DNA from 3 places in the Providencia hangzhouensis genome. Region 3 is predicted to be linked to each of the others. Evidence: predicted binding sites of a transcription regulator. Region 3 holds the regulator's gene; each other region holds the start of a gene.
The links. The regulator PhoB, encoded in region 3, activates phosphate uptake and scavenging genes when phosphate is short. The targets are predictions, from matches to a motif close to CTGTCATAAAACTGNCNNAT.

Region 1 (4,292 bases), 570 kb from region 3:
GAGTGCCGCGAACGCAGAACAGATGGACAGAATCCTGACAAGAGAATCTATTCATCTGATCGTCTTAGATCTAATGCTACCGGGTGAAGATGGCTTATCAATTTGCCGTCGCTTACGTAGTCAAAATAACCCAATTCCTATTATTATGGTAACAGCGAAAGGCGAAGAAGTTGATCGCATCGTTGGCTTAGAAATCGGTGCGGACGACTATATTCCAAAACCTTTTAATCCACGGGAATTGCTAGCTCGTATTCGTGCAGTTTTACGTCGCCAAGCTAATGAATTACCGGGTGCGCCATCTCAAGATGATGCGATAATTACTTTTGGTAAATTTAAATTAAATCTTGGGACACGAGAAATGTTCCAAGGTGATGAGAATATGCCATTAACCAGCGGTGAATTCGCGGTGTTAAAAGTGTTGGTTTCTTACCCAAGGGAACCGTTATCTCGTGACAAGTTAATGAGCTTAGCGCGAGGTCGTGAATACAGTGCGATGGAACGTTCAATCGATGTTCAAATTTCACGTTTACGCCGCATGGTTGAAGAAGACCCAGCACACCCTCGTTATATCCAGACGGTTTGGGGCTTGGGCTATGTGTTTGTTCCTGATGGAAGTAAAGCATGAAGCGACTGAGGTTTTCAAGGCGTAGTACATTTTCTCGCTCGTTATTTTTATTTGTAGCCTTACTGTTTGCGAGTCTCGTGACCAGTTATATGGTCGTGTTGAATTTTGTTGTAATGCCTAGCTTACAGCAATTCAACAAGGTACTGGCATACGAAGTAAGAACATTAATGACAGAGAAAATGGTTCTACAAGATGGAACCTCAGTGCGGGTATCTCCCGCGTTGCGTAAGAAAATCTACAATGAATTAGGAATTACCTTTTATGCACATTCAGCGGCGATGGAAGAAGGACTGAATTGGGCAAAAGAGTATGATTTTCTAAGTGAACATATGTCGGAATATATTGGTGGTAAGGCGAGTGTTCACCTTGAATTAGGCCGAGAATACCCCATTCTATGGCTAACGTCTTATCTCGCACCTGATATTTGGGTGCGAGTTCCACTGACTGAAATCGGCCAAAATCAGTTCTCCCTTGTTTTTCGCTATACATTAACAATTTTTCTCACCATTTTTGCAGGGGTATGGTTGTATATACGCTACCAGAACAAGCCGTTGCTTGAATTGGAATACCACGCAGGTGAAGTCGGCAAAGGGGTAATTTTACCCCCAATGCAGGAAAAAGGCGCCACTGAGGTTAGAGCTGCTATTCGTTCTTTTAACCACATGGCTGCAGGGATTAAAACCTTAGAAAATGACCGAACTGTCTTAATGGCAGGGGTAAGTCATGACCTAAGAACTCCCTTAACCCGTATTCGTTTAGCGACAGAAATGATGAGCCCAGAAGATAGCTATCTGGCTGAATCTATTAATAAAGATATTGAAGAATGTGATGCGATCATCGGCCAATTCATGTCTTATCTGAAAACAGGTCAAGAAATGGATATGGAATTCTGTGACCTTAACGCTATTTTAATGGAAGCGGTGAACTCAGAAAGTAATGTCATCGGTGAAATTGAAACCGCACTTGAGCCTGGCTCAATGATTGTTAATGGTAACCCATTAGCAATTAAACGCGCGATTACCAATATGATTGTTAACGCTTACCGCTATGGTAATGGCTGGATCAAAGTCAGTAGTGGAAAAACGGAAGACTCCGTTTGGTTCCAAGTCGAAGATGACGGTGCAGGTATCAAAGAAGAAGACATTCATCGCCTGTTCCAGCCATTTGTACAGGGTGAAAAAGCTCGTAGCAACAAAGGCACAGGGCTAGGGCTAGCGATTATTCGTCGAATTGTTGATGCTCACGAAGGGAGCATTGAGATTCATAAAAGTGAGCGTGGCGGGTTTGCTATTAGGGCTTTGCTTCCTCTTAAAGAGAAAGAAGACTAAATACTCTTCACACTTTGCGCGGCAGCGTTGTTGGCTGCGTTCGGCTACTCGGGTCACATACTTGTGTATGCTCCCCGAGATATCCTCGCTTGCCGCCTAGCTGCAACACAAATTGTTTTGAGTATTACTTTATAGTTGCAGGATAAAAATATTTTTCGCTTTTATGACAGTCTGTCATTTTTCTTTTTGATATTAGTTTCGAAATTTTGTTTTTATAACTAATTGAATTTTAAGTTGTAAAATTGTATTTTTCTTCGTTTTTGTTTTCTCGCCAGTGAAAAAATCAGCAATTGTCATAAAACTGTCATAAAAACGACATGTTGTCGTAACTAAATTGTCCTATTTTTCCTACCGTGACATACACCCAACAATTTTATACTTGATTGTTTCTATACATCCCCGGAGGGATTATGAAAATGACGCGTACCACCTTAGCAAGCGTAATGGCAGCAACTTTATCTCTGACTGCAATGTCTTCTTTTGCTGCTACCAGCCTGACCGGAGCTGGCGCGACCTTTCCTGCTCCTGTTTATGCGAAGTGGGCAGATTCTTATCAGAAAGAAACAGGTAATAAAGTAAACTATCAGGGGATTGGTTCTTCTGGTGGTGTCAAACAAATCAATGCAAAAACAGTTGATTTCGGTGCATCTGATGCCCCATTAACTGATGAAAAATTAAAAGAAGATGGCTTGTTCCAGTTCCCAACTGTTATCGGTGGTGTGGTACTGGCTGTTAATGTAAAAGGAATTGAGTCAGGGCAACTGACTTTAGATGGCAACACATTAGGCGACATCTATTTAGGTAAAATTACCAAATGGAATGACCCAGCAATCGCTAAATTGAACCCAAATGTTAGTTTGCCAGACCAAGCTATCGCAGTTGTTAGACGTTCTGACGGTTCTGGTACCACGTTCGTATTCACCAGCTACCTTGCTAAAGTCAGTGCAAGCTGGAAATCAGACGTTGGCGCGGGTTCTACCGTTAACTGGCCGAAAAATAGCGTAGGTGGTAAAGGTAATGATGGCGTTGCAGCTTTCGTACAGCGTCTACCAGGTTCTATCGGTTATGTTGAATATGCATACGCAAAACAGAACAACCTTGCGTATACTAAATTAATCTCTGCTGATGGCGAGGCGGTTTCACCAACGGGTGAAAGTTTCAGTGCCGCAGCGAAGAAAGTTGACTGGTCTAAATCTTTTGCACAAGATTTAACAAACCGTGATGGCGCGAATGCATGGCCGATTACTTCAACCACATTTATCTTAGTTCACAAGCAGCAAGCGAATGCGGAAAAAGGCAAAGCGGTTCTTGACTTCTTCAACTGGGCTTATGATAAAGGTGGTAAACAAGCGGAAGCGTTAGATTACGCAATTTTACCTCAAGAAGTCGTGACCGCAGTACGTGCAGCATGGAAAACAGAAGTTAAAGATAGCCAAGGTAAAGCATTATTCTAGGTGAACTTAGGTTTTCTAAGTGCACTTAGGGTTGGAAATGGCGGGTAAGTGCTGAGGAACAGGGCTTACCCGCTCATCGTTGTAACGCAATCCTGTAGAAAAGAGCAGGAATGAAATGAGAACAAAGCGCATGGCCGAGAAAACAACGGCATTTAGAGCTCCCAGCAAATCAGGTGATGTGATTTTTAGTGCACTGGTAAAGATTGCCGCGCTCATCACTTTGTTAATGCTCGGAGGCATTATTATTTCCCTTATTTTTGCATCTTGGCCAAGTATGCAAAAGTTTGGGTTTTCGTTTTTGTGGACCAAAGAATGGGATGCACCGGCTGAAGAATTCGGTGCTCTTGTGCCTATTTACGGCACTATCGTTACATCGTTAATTGCTCTGATTATCGCCGTTCCTGTTAGTTTTGGTATAGCACTGTTCCTAACAGAACTGGCACCCAATTGGTTAAAACGTCCTCTTGGTATCGCGATTGAACTTCTTGCTGCTATCCCAAGTATCGTTTATGGGATGTGGGGGTTATTTGTCTTTGCTCCTCTGTTTGCAGAATATTTCCAAGAGCCAGTTGGTAATGTGATGTCGAGTGTGCCGATTGTCGGTGAATTATTTTCAGGGCCTGCATTCGGGATAGGTATTTTAGCAGCGGGGATTATCCTCGCGATTATGATTATTCCCTACATTGCGTCAGTGATGCGCGATGTATTTGAACAAACGCCTGTGATGATGAAAGAGTCAGCTTACGGCATTGGTTGTACGACATGGGAAGTGATTTGGAATATCGTGCTGCCGTATACCCGCAATGGGGTAATCGGTGGAGTGATGTTAGGCCTTGGCCGTGCATTGGGTGAAACCATGGCGGTGACGTTCGTGATTGGTAATAC
Region 2 (4,292 bases), 1.6 Mb from region 3:
ACAAATTGTTTCATCAGCCAGTAACACGTGTTTTAGATCGCTATCTGCCGTAGAGTGAACCGCTACTGTTTTGATGCCGAGTTCTTTACAGGCACGCAAAATACGTAATGCGATTTCTCCGCGGTTAGCAATAACAATTTTTTCCAGCATGGAAACGCCTCGTTATTCGATGACAACTAATGGCTCGTCAAATTCTACTGCATCACCGTTTTGCAACAGAATGGCTTTAACAACGCCTGCTTTATCTGCTTCGATTTGGTTCATCATTTTCATCGCTTCAACGATGCAAAGTGGGTCACCAACGCTGACCGTTTGACCAATCTCAACGAATGGTTTCGCTTCTGGGCTTGGCGCGCGGTAGAAAGTACCGACCATTGGTGAGCGAACCTGGTGACCAGCAACCGCAGCAGGTGCAGCTGGCGCTACCATAGCTTCAGATGGTGCAACCGCATTAGCCAAAGCAGGTTGTTGTGCAACCGGTGCTGAGTAATATTGTTGAGGTGCAGCCATAACCTGGGAAGCAGGTGAAACGCGGCTGATACGTACTGACTCTTCACCTTCAGAAATTTCCAGTTCAGAAATGCCAGACTCTTCGACCAGCTCGATCAGCTTTTTAATTTTACGAATATCCATGGATATGATTCCGTACTCTTATATTTGGATTGAATTAATTAGGCGCAGACGGTTAACCGCTGCCTGTAAAGCAAAACTATAACCATCAGCACCTAGACCACAAATTACACCGATTGCTTTATCGGAGAAATAAGAATGTTGGCGAAATGATTCCCTAGCGTGCACATTAGACAAGTGGATCTCGATAAACGGGATACTCACCGCGAGTAATGCATCACGTAGTGCAACACTGGTATGTGTGAATGCAGCCGGATTGATGAGAATAAAATCAACATCATGACGTGCAGCATGAATTTTATCGATTAGTTCAAATTCTGCGTTTGACTGAAAATGACTCAATTTTACCCCTAACTGGCTAGCCTCTGACTCCAGCTTGGATACGATATCGGCAAGAGTTTGGTTGCCGTATTTATCGGGTTCCCGTGTACCTAGCAGGTTTAGGTTTGGCCCATTCAAGAGTAAAATGTGAATATCTTCTGCCATTATGCTGCTAACTCCGACGATATTATCAATAGCCCGACAACATAACGCGATGCTAAGCGTTTGTCATCTTTTATCATAAAAATAAATGGATTTTCTACTGACAAGGTTCGTCATTATAATTATTTCGTGACATATAGCAGCAAAATACTGGTCTTATCAGAGAAAATACCCGAATTTATTTTAGAAAATGTGCGGTAATCCCTATTTAGGCGAAAGTACCGCAATAAATTGGTGACTAACCTCGCAGGTTGACTAGCGTACGCCCAGTCACTTCATTTTTTAAGAGTTTTTTTGCATATTCGACAGAATCTTCTAATTTAATCTCATTGCTGACTTGCTCATAGAAAGACGGAGGTAGAAGTTCCGCGAGTCGTTGCCATACTTTAGGGCGATTTGCGGCAGGGTAGTAAACCGAATCTACACCTTGTAGGCGGACATTACGTAAAATAAATGGCATGACACTGGTTGGTAAGTCGAAGCCACCCGCTAAGCCGCAGGCGGCAACAGTCCCATTATAGTGTGTTTGCGCAAGAAGATTAGCGAGTAATTCACCACCTACTGTATCAATCGCACCCGCCCACAACTGTTTGTCTAATGGTTTAGCAGGATGAGTGAAATCACTACGAGGTAATACTCTCTTGGCACCTAAACTTTGCAGGTAGCTGCTGTTTTCTTCACGACCTGAAATCGCGACAACCTCATAACCTAATAAAGAGAGTAATTGCACGGCAGTACTACCTACACCACCGCTTGCACCACTTACGATGACTTCGCCTTTATCAGGAGTTACACCAGCTTCTTCTAGGGCATTTACACAGAGCATTGCTGTAAAGCCGGCGGTGCCAATAACCATCGCTTGTTTTAAGGACAAATTTTCTGGAAGAGGGGTTAAATACTTTGCGGGGACTCTTGCTTGAGAGGCTAACCCGCCCCAATGCGTTTCACCCACCCCCCATCCAGTCAGTAGTACATGTTGGCCAACTTGGAAACGAGGGTCTTCACTGTGGTGGATCACACCTGAAAAATCGATACCGGGTACCATCGGGTATTGGCGAACAACGCCCGCTTTTCCACAAATAGCTAATGCATCTTTATAATTAAGTGTAGACCAATAAATATCGACTATAATATCTCCGGCTGGAAGCATTTCTGTAGTTAATGGTTGAATGCCAGAGACGATTTTTTCGTCAGTTTGTTGTAGGACGAGAGCTTTCATCTTTCACTCCTATATAATGATTAAATATGTATTTTGAAAATGACTAAAATTTGAGTGTATTTCATTGACGTAGTAACAGTATTTAAGCTATTAATATTGTAATTAATTTGTAAAAATTTATTTTTTTCTGGCATAAATAGGCTTTTATCATGCAAAATATCGCATCTTGACGGATTCATTTTGCATATTGACATAAATTTGCCGCGTTTCTGGTAGATAATAGAGCGAACACTCAGCGAATTCACCCAATTTGTATTGGAAATAGCCAGTGTGTAGCAATAATAAAAAGAACTAAATAATATTTGAACTTGTTGCCATAATAGCTTGTCACACTGGGAAGAAAAGGATGGAGTATATAACAGCCAAAGAATAGGTGTTTTTTTGTGTGATTTTATCCTGTAGGTAAATAATACAATTAATATCTGTTTTTGGGGTTTTTATCTGCTTCGTTTAGATAAGAAGCATGTACAGTACGGTACGTGAAAAATAGATGAATTAACCATATTTTAGAAGCAGCTCATTAACGCCTTGAGACCGCTTCAAGTGGTTGGTAGAGTAGACGGGTTTAAATTCGTCCCCAGCTTGCAGGATAACTCTTTCGTTATGTTTAAAAAATTTCGTGGCATGTTTTCTAATGACTTGTCTATTGACTTGGGTACGGCCAATACCCTTATTTATGTCAAAGGACAAGGCGTAAAATTAAATGAACCCTCTGTAGTTGCTATTCGTCAAGACCGCTCTGGATCGCCAAAAAGCGTTGCTGCTGTCGGTGGTGAAGCGAAGCAGATGCTGGGACGTACACCAGGTAATATTTCGGCAATCAGGCCAATGAAAGACGGTGTTATCGCCGACTTTTTCCTGACTGAAAAAATGTTGCAACACTTCATCAAACAAGTTCATAGCAACAGTTTTTTACGCCCAAGTCCGCGAGTCCTTGTTTGTGTCCCTGTTGGTGCAACACAAGTTGAACGTAAAGCCATTCGTGAGTCAGCGTTAAGTGCGGGCGCACGGGAAGTCTTCTTAATTGAAGAACCTATGGCCGCAGCAATTGGTGCCGGGTTACCTGTATCAGAAGCAACAGGCTCAATGGTTGTTGATATTGGTGGTGGTACTACAGAAGTCGCTGTTATTTCGTTAAATGGCGTTGTTTACTCTTCATCTGTACGCATTGGTGGTGACCGTTTCGATGAGTCCATCATTAACTATGTACGTCGTAACTATGGCTCACTGATAGGTGAAGCGACAGCAGAACGCATCAAGCATGGAATTGGCTCTGCATTCCCAACAGATGAAGTTTACGAGATTGAAGTTCGCGGCCGTAACCTTGCGGAAGGTGTGCCACGCGGATTTAAGATGAACTCCAATGAAATTTTAGAAGCATTGCAAGAACCGCTTACAGGAATTGTCAGCGCAGTCATGCTAGCACTTGAACAGTGTCCTCCTGAATTGGCCTCAGATATCTCAGAGCGCGGTATGGTCTTAACCGGTGGTGGCGCGCTTCTTCGTAATTTAGATCGCTTATTGATGGAAGAAACTGGTATCCCAGTTATCGTTGCTGAAGATCCTCTAACTTGTGTCGCTCGTGGTGGCGGTAAAGCGTTAGAAATGATTGATATGCACGGTGGCGACCTGTTTAGCGAAGACTAAATGGCCTTTTAGAAACAGTTGGGGCTGTCCCCAACTGTTTTGACTATTTTTTGTTCCTCTGACATTAGTGAAACTTAGCCACACATGAAGCCAATTTTTAGGCGAGGTCCATCCCTACAGCTACGCATTTTTATTGCGGTAATCATTGCACTTGTACTGGTGGTGATTGACCATCGCTTTGAGCCTTTCAATAAAGTCCGTAACTACTTAGACACGGCGGTTAGCCCATTCTATTTTTTAGCCAATGGCCCACGTCAATTTCTAGATAATATCTCCGAAAGCTTCTCTTCAAGAGAACAATTGCAATTCGAAA
Region 3 (4,292 bases):
AACAATTAGTACTGTTGGTAACGTAAATGAAAACTCACTCCCTTTACCTAACTGGCTCGTCACCACCAACTGACTACTATGATGTTGTAATGCATGTTTAACAATAGCTAACCCAAGGCCAGTACCTCCACCGCCTTGGCGGGAACGTGCTTTATCTACTCGATAAAAACGTTCGGTTAAACGAGGGATATGCTCTGCGGGTATCCCTTGCCCGTTATCTCTCACACTAAAACGCGCCCCTTGCCCGCTTCTCTGCCAATCAACCCAAATTTTGGTGCCTTCAGGCGTATGGCTGATCGCGTTATAGACTAAGTTCGCCACTGCACTACGTAATTGCTCTTCATTACCATGAACACGCAATTTTTCATCAACATGAAATTCAAATTGATGACGCCCTTGGCTTAAACTAAGCGCTTCTTGCTCAATCATTTTGAGAATGACAGGGATATTCACTTGCTCATCAAGGTTAATTTGAGGGGCAATTTCGATGCGTGATAGCTGCAAAAGCTGCTTAACTAAGTTATCCATGCGGTGCGTTTGCTCTTGCATAACATGCAGTGCTTTTTTATTGACCGCAGTCACGTTTTCTTGGTCATCCATAACCTCTAGGTAACCTTGAATGACAGTGAGGGGAGTCCGTAATTCATGGCTCACATTCGCAAAAAAGTCCCTACGCGCCTTTTCCAAACGACGTTTTTCTGTCACATCTCGCGCAACCATCAATAACTGCCCTTCGGTATATGGCAAGATACGAAACTCAACGATTTCACCACTATTGAGCTCGATAGTCAGCGCTTGGTCATAACGTTTGATGGTGAAGTAACGGCTAAAATCAGGATAACGTAGTAAATTAAAAATATGTTGACCATTATCTTCAGGCCAACGAAAGCCAAGCAAAGCCTGCGCATGGCGATTACACCAGAAGATATTCCCTTCGGTTGTCATCATTACCACTGCATCAGGTAGTGATTCTGCACCACTACGAAACCGTTTAATTAACTGGCCTAATTCACGGCGGCGTTTTCGATTACGTTGCTGCATCTGGTAGATACCATAAAAAATGGGTTCCCACCCACCTCGCCCTTCAGGGGGCAACATACTTTTATCTAGCCATAACCAGTAAGAAAGCTTGAGCAGGTTATACCCATGCCATATCAGTGCAGCAAGTAGCGATATCACTAATAGCCACGCTAGGTGGCCAATAAAAACCGATAAAATAAGGGCGGGTAAGATAAATAAAAACAGCCCCCAAATCAGCTGCTTAATCGATAAACGTTCAAGCACGCATGCCTCTCCCTTTGTGGGTTTTAATAACGGATAGAAAAACGATAACCTGTACCACGTACAGTTTGTACCATTTTATCATGACCTTCCGTCTCTAGTGCCTTTCTTAACCGCCGAATATGCACGTCAACGGTTCTATCCTCAACATACACATTGGCTCCCCAGACATAATTTAGTAGCTGTTCTCTACTATATACGCGTTCAGGGTGAGTCATGAAAAAATGTAGTAATTTATATTCAGTTGGCCCCATATCAATAGGGATGTCATTGCTGGTCACACGATGAGAGGTAGGGTCTAATGTTAACCCATTCATTTCAATAATATCTTCCGTCGCCATTGGTGAAATACGACGTAAAATTGCCTTTACCCGAGCAATTAATTCCTTCGGTGAAAATGGCTTGATAAGATAGTCATCCGCGCCAACTTCCAAACCTTTTACGCGGTCTTCTTCTTCTCCTCGTGCAGTTAACATCATGACAGGAACGTCACGTGTTGCGCTATCACGCTTCATATGTTTAATTACTTGGATACCGGAGCCCCCTGGGATCATCCAATCCAGTAGGACGAGGTCGGGTAGCGGGTCAACGAGTTGTGCAATCGCACTGTCATAATCATCAGCTTCAATAGGCTGAAAACCATTCTGTTCTAATACAAAACAAACCATTTCTCGGATGGGCGCTTCATCTTCAACAACTAGAATGCGTCTTGCCATGATTGTTCCTGTAAAATTAAGAAGACATTTAAAATGTGAAAGCATTATGCGTCACTTTTATGACAGAATTATGAATATCAATGGGTAAAACGCATATTAATCTTTATTTTAACGGTTAAATGTCATTTAAGTGAAATATTTCCGCAACATGGTAATAAAGTCACAAACACCCCTCACCCATTATATGGATCAGGTATACTCTCATTATCGAACGTTCATGCTCATTATTGATGATAGGAATTGATAACTCATGCGCATTATTCATACCTCAGACTGGCACCTTGGTCAGTATTTTTTTACCAAAAGCCGTGCGCCTGAGCACCAACATTTCTTAAATTGGCTAGTTGAGCAAGTAGAACTACACCATGTTGATGCCGTCATCGTTGCAGGTGATATATTTGATACAGGTTCACCACCGAGCTATGCACGTGAGCTGTACAACAAATTTATTGTCGACTTACAAAAAACAGGTTGCCAACTGGTTATTTTAAGCGGTAATCACGACTCTGTTTCTGTACTCAATGAGTCAAGTGCTCTACTTCGTTACTTGAATACACAAGTCATTACGTCTGGAAGTGAGCCGCATGTTATTACCTTAGTGAATAAACAAACACAACCTATCGGCTTAGTTTGTGCCATTCCTTTTTTACGTCCTCGGGATATTCAACTGAGTATCGCAGGGCAAGATATTGAAGAGAAACAACGCTCACTACAAAGCGCTATTCATGATCATTACCAAGCCAGCTACCAACTCGCACTAGAACAACGAGCCGCTTTAGGGTTGGATATCCCAATTATTGCAACTGGCCATTTAACCGTTGTCGGCGCAGCCTTAACTGACTCTGTGAGAGACATTTATATTGGTACGTTAGATGCGTTTCCTTCTGGGGCCTTTCCCCCTGCTGACTATATTGCCCTTGGCCATATTCATCGCCCCCAAGTGATTGGAGGACAAGAAAATATTCGCTACTGCGGTTCACCTATTGCATTAAGTTTTGACGAAACAGCGCAACAAAAAAGTGTCTGCCTTATTGAATTCACTGGAAGTGAATTAACTCAAATTACCCCCTTGAAAATCCCCATTATTCAGCCATTACAAAGCATTAAAGGATCCTTAAGCCAAATAGAACAGCAATTAGAGATATGGAAAGATTACCAAGGTGATAAACCGGTTTGGCTTGATATTGAAGTCGCTTCACAAGATTACCTCGCTGATATCCAACAACGTATTGAAGCGTTGACACAAGACCTCCCTGTCGAAATCGTGATACTACGCCGTGCACGCAAGCAAATACAGGGACAAAACCAAACCTTGGCCAATGAAACATTGAGTGAACTCACCGTAGAAGACGTTTTTTTACGTCGCCTTGCCCAAGAGTCATTAGAAGATCCTGAGCGTGAACAGCGCCTAGTGCAGTTATTTCAACAATCTTATGACGCATTACAAATGAGCAAGGAAAGTTAATATGAAGATTTTAAGTTTACGTTTAAAAAATATTAACTCCCTTAGAGGTGAATGGAAAATTGATTTCACTGAAGAGCCATTTGCTAGCAATGGGCTATTTGCCATTACAGGTGCCACAGGTGCAGGAAAAACCACTTTATTGGATGCAATTTGCCTCGCGCTTTATCACCGAACACCGCGTTTAAAAACCATTTCTAACGCACAAAATGAACTGATGACTCGCCACACTGGGGAATGCCTTGCGGAGGTGGAGTTTGAGGTCAAAGGCAAAGCTTATCGTGCCTTTTGGAGCCAAAGACGAGCAGGAGGAAAACCTGACGGCAATTTACAACAGCCTAAGGCGGAACTTGCAACGGTTACTGATGGTAAAATATTGACCGTAAAAATCACAGAGATAAAGGAATTAGTAGCACAAATAACTGGGCTTGATTATGAGCGTTTTACTAAATCAATTTTACTCTCTCAAGGTGATTTTGCTGCGTTTTTAAATGCTTCAGAGAAAGAACGCGCTGATTTACTTGAAGAAATTACAGGCACTGAAATTTATAGCCAAATTTCAATTTATGTTTTTAATCAACACAAGCAAGCTAAAATTGACTTAGATTTGCTAAAAGCGAAAGCGCAAAGCATTAATTTACTCACTGAAGCAGAACATCAAGAGTTATTGGCACAACAAAACCATTTACTTGAACAAGAGACTCAAACCAAGCAACAGCGTGCTCGCCACCAACAAGGGGTTAATTGGTGGCAACAATATCACCAACTCACCCAGCGCATGCAATCACTTGATGATGAGCTTAAAAAAAACGAGCTTGAGTTCCAAGCTGCTC

Region 1: pstS (phosphate ABC transporter substrate-binding protein PstS) is a predicted target of PhoB. The motif match lies at 2,244-2,263, and genes of this name have one in related genera.
Region 2: acuI (acrylyl-CoA reductase (NADPH)) is a predicted target of PhoB. The motif match lies at 2,520-2,539, and genes of this name have one in related genera.

Annotation. Positions count from the first base shown of each region.
Region 1 covers NZ_CP135052.1:230,220-234,511, forward strand. Annotated here, with positions in the region: gene ompR (osmolarity response regulator transcription factor OmpR) at 1-625, shown strand, start outside; gene envZ (two-component system sensor histidine kinase EnvZ) at 622-1,953, shown strand; gene pstS (phosphate ABC transporter substrate-binding protein PstS) at 2,364-3,407, shown strand; gene pstC (phosphate ABC transporter permease PstC) at 3,538-4,292, shown strand, end outside.
Region 2 covers NZ_CP135052.1:3,738,786-3,743,077, reverse strand. Annotated here, with positions in the region: gene accC (acetyl-CoA carboxylase biotin carboxylase subunit) at 1-150, opposite strand, end outside; gene accB (acetyl-CoA carboxylase biotin carboxyl carrier protein) at 163-633, opposite strand; gene aroQ (type II 3-dehydroquinate dehydratase) at 652-1,116, opposite strand; gene acuI (acrylyl-CoA reductase (NADPH)) at 1,352-2,332, opposite strand; gene PZ638_RS17075 (rod shape-determining protein) at 2,936-3,979, shown strand; gene mreC (rod shape-determining protein MreC) at 4,064-4,292, shown strand, end outside.
Region 3 covers NZ_CP135052.1:795,395-799,686, reverse strand. Annotated here, with positions in the region: gene phoR (phosphate regulon sensor histidine kinase PhoR) at 1-1,284, opposite strand, end outside; gene phoB (phosphate regulon transcriptional regulator PhoB) at 1,308-1,997, opposite strand; gene sbcD (exonuclease subunit SbcD) at 2,248-3,462, shown strand; gene PZ638_RS03375 (AAA family ATPase) at 3,464-4,292, shown strand, end outside.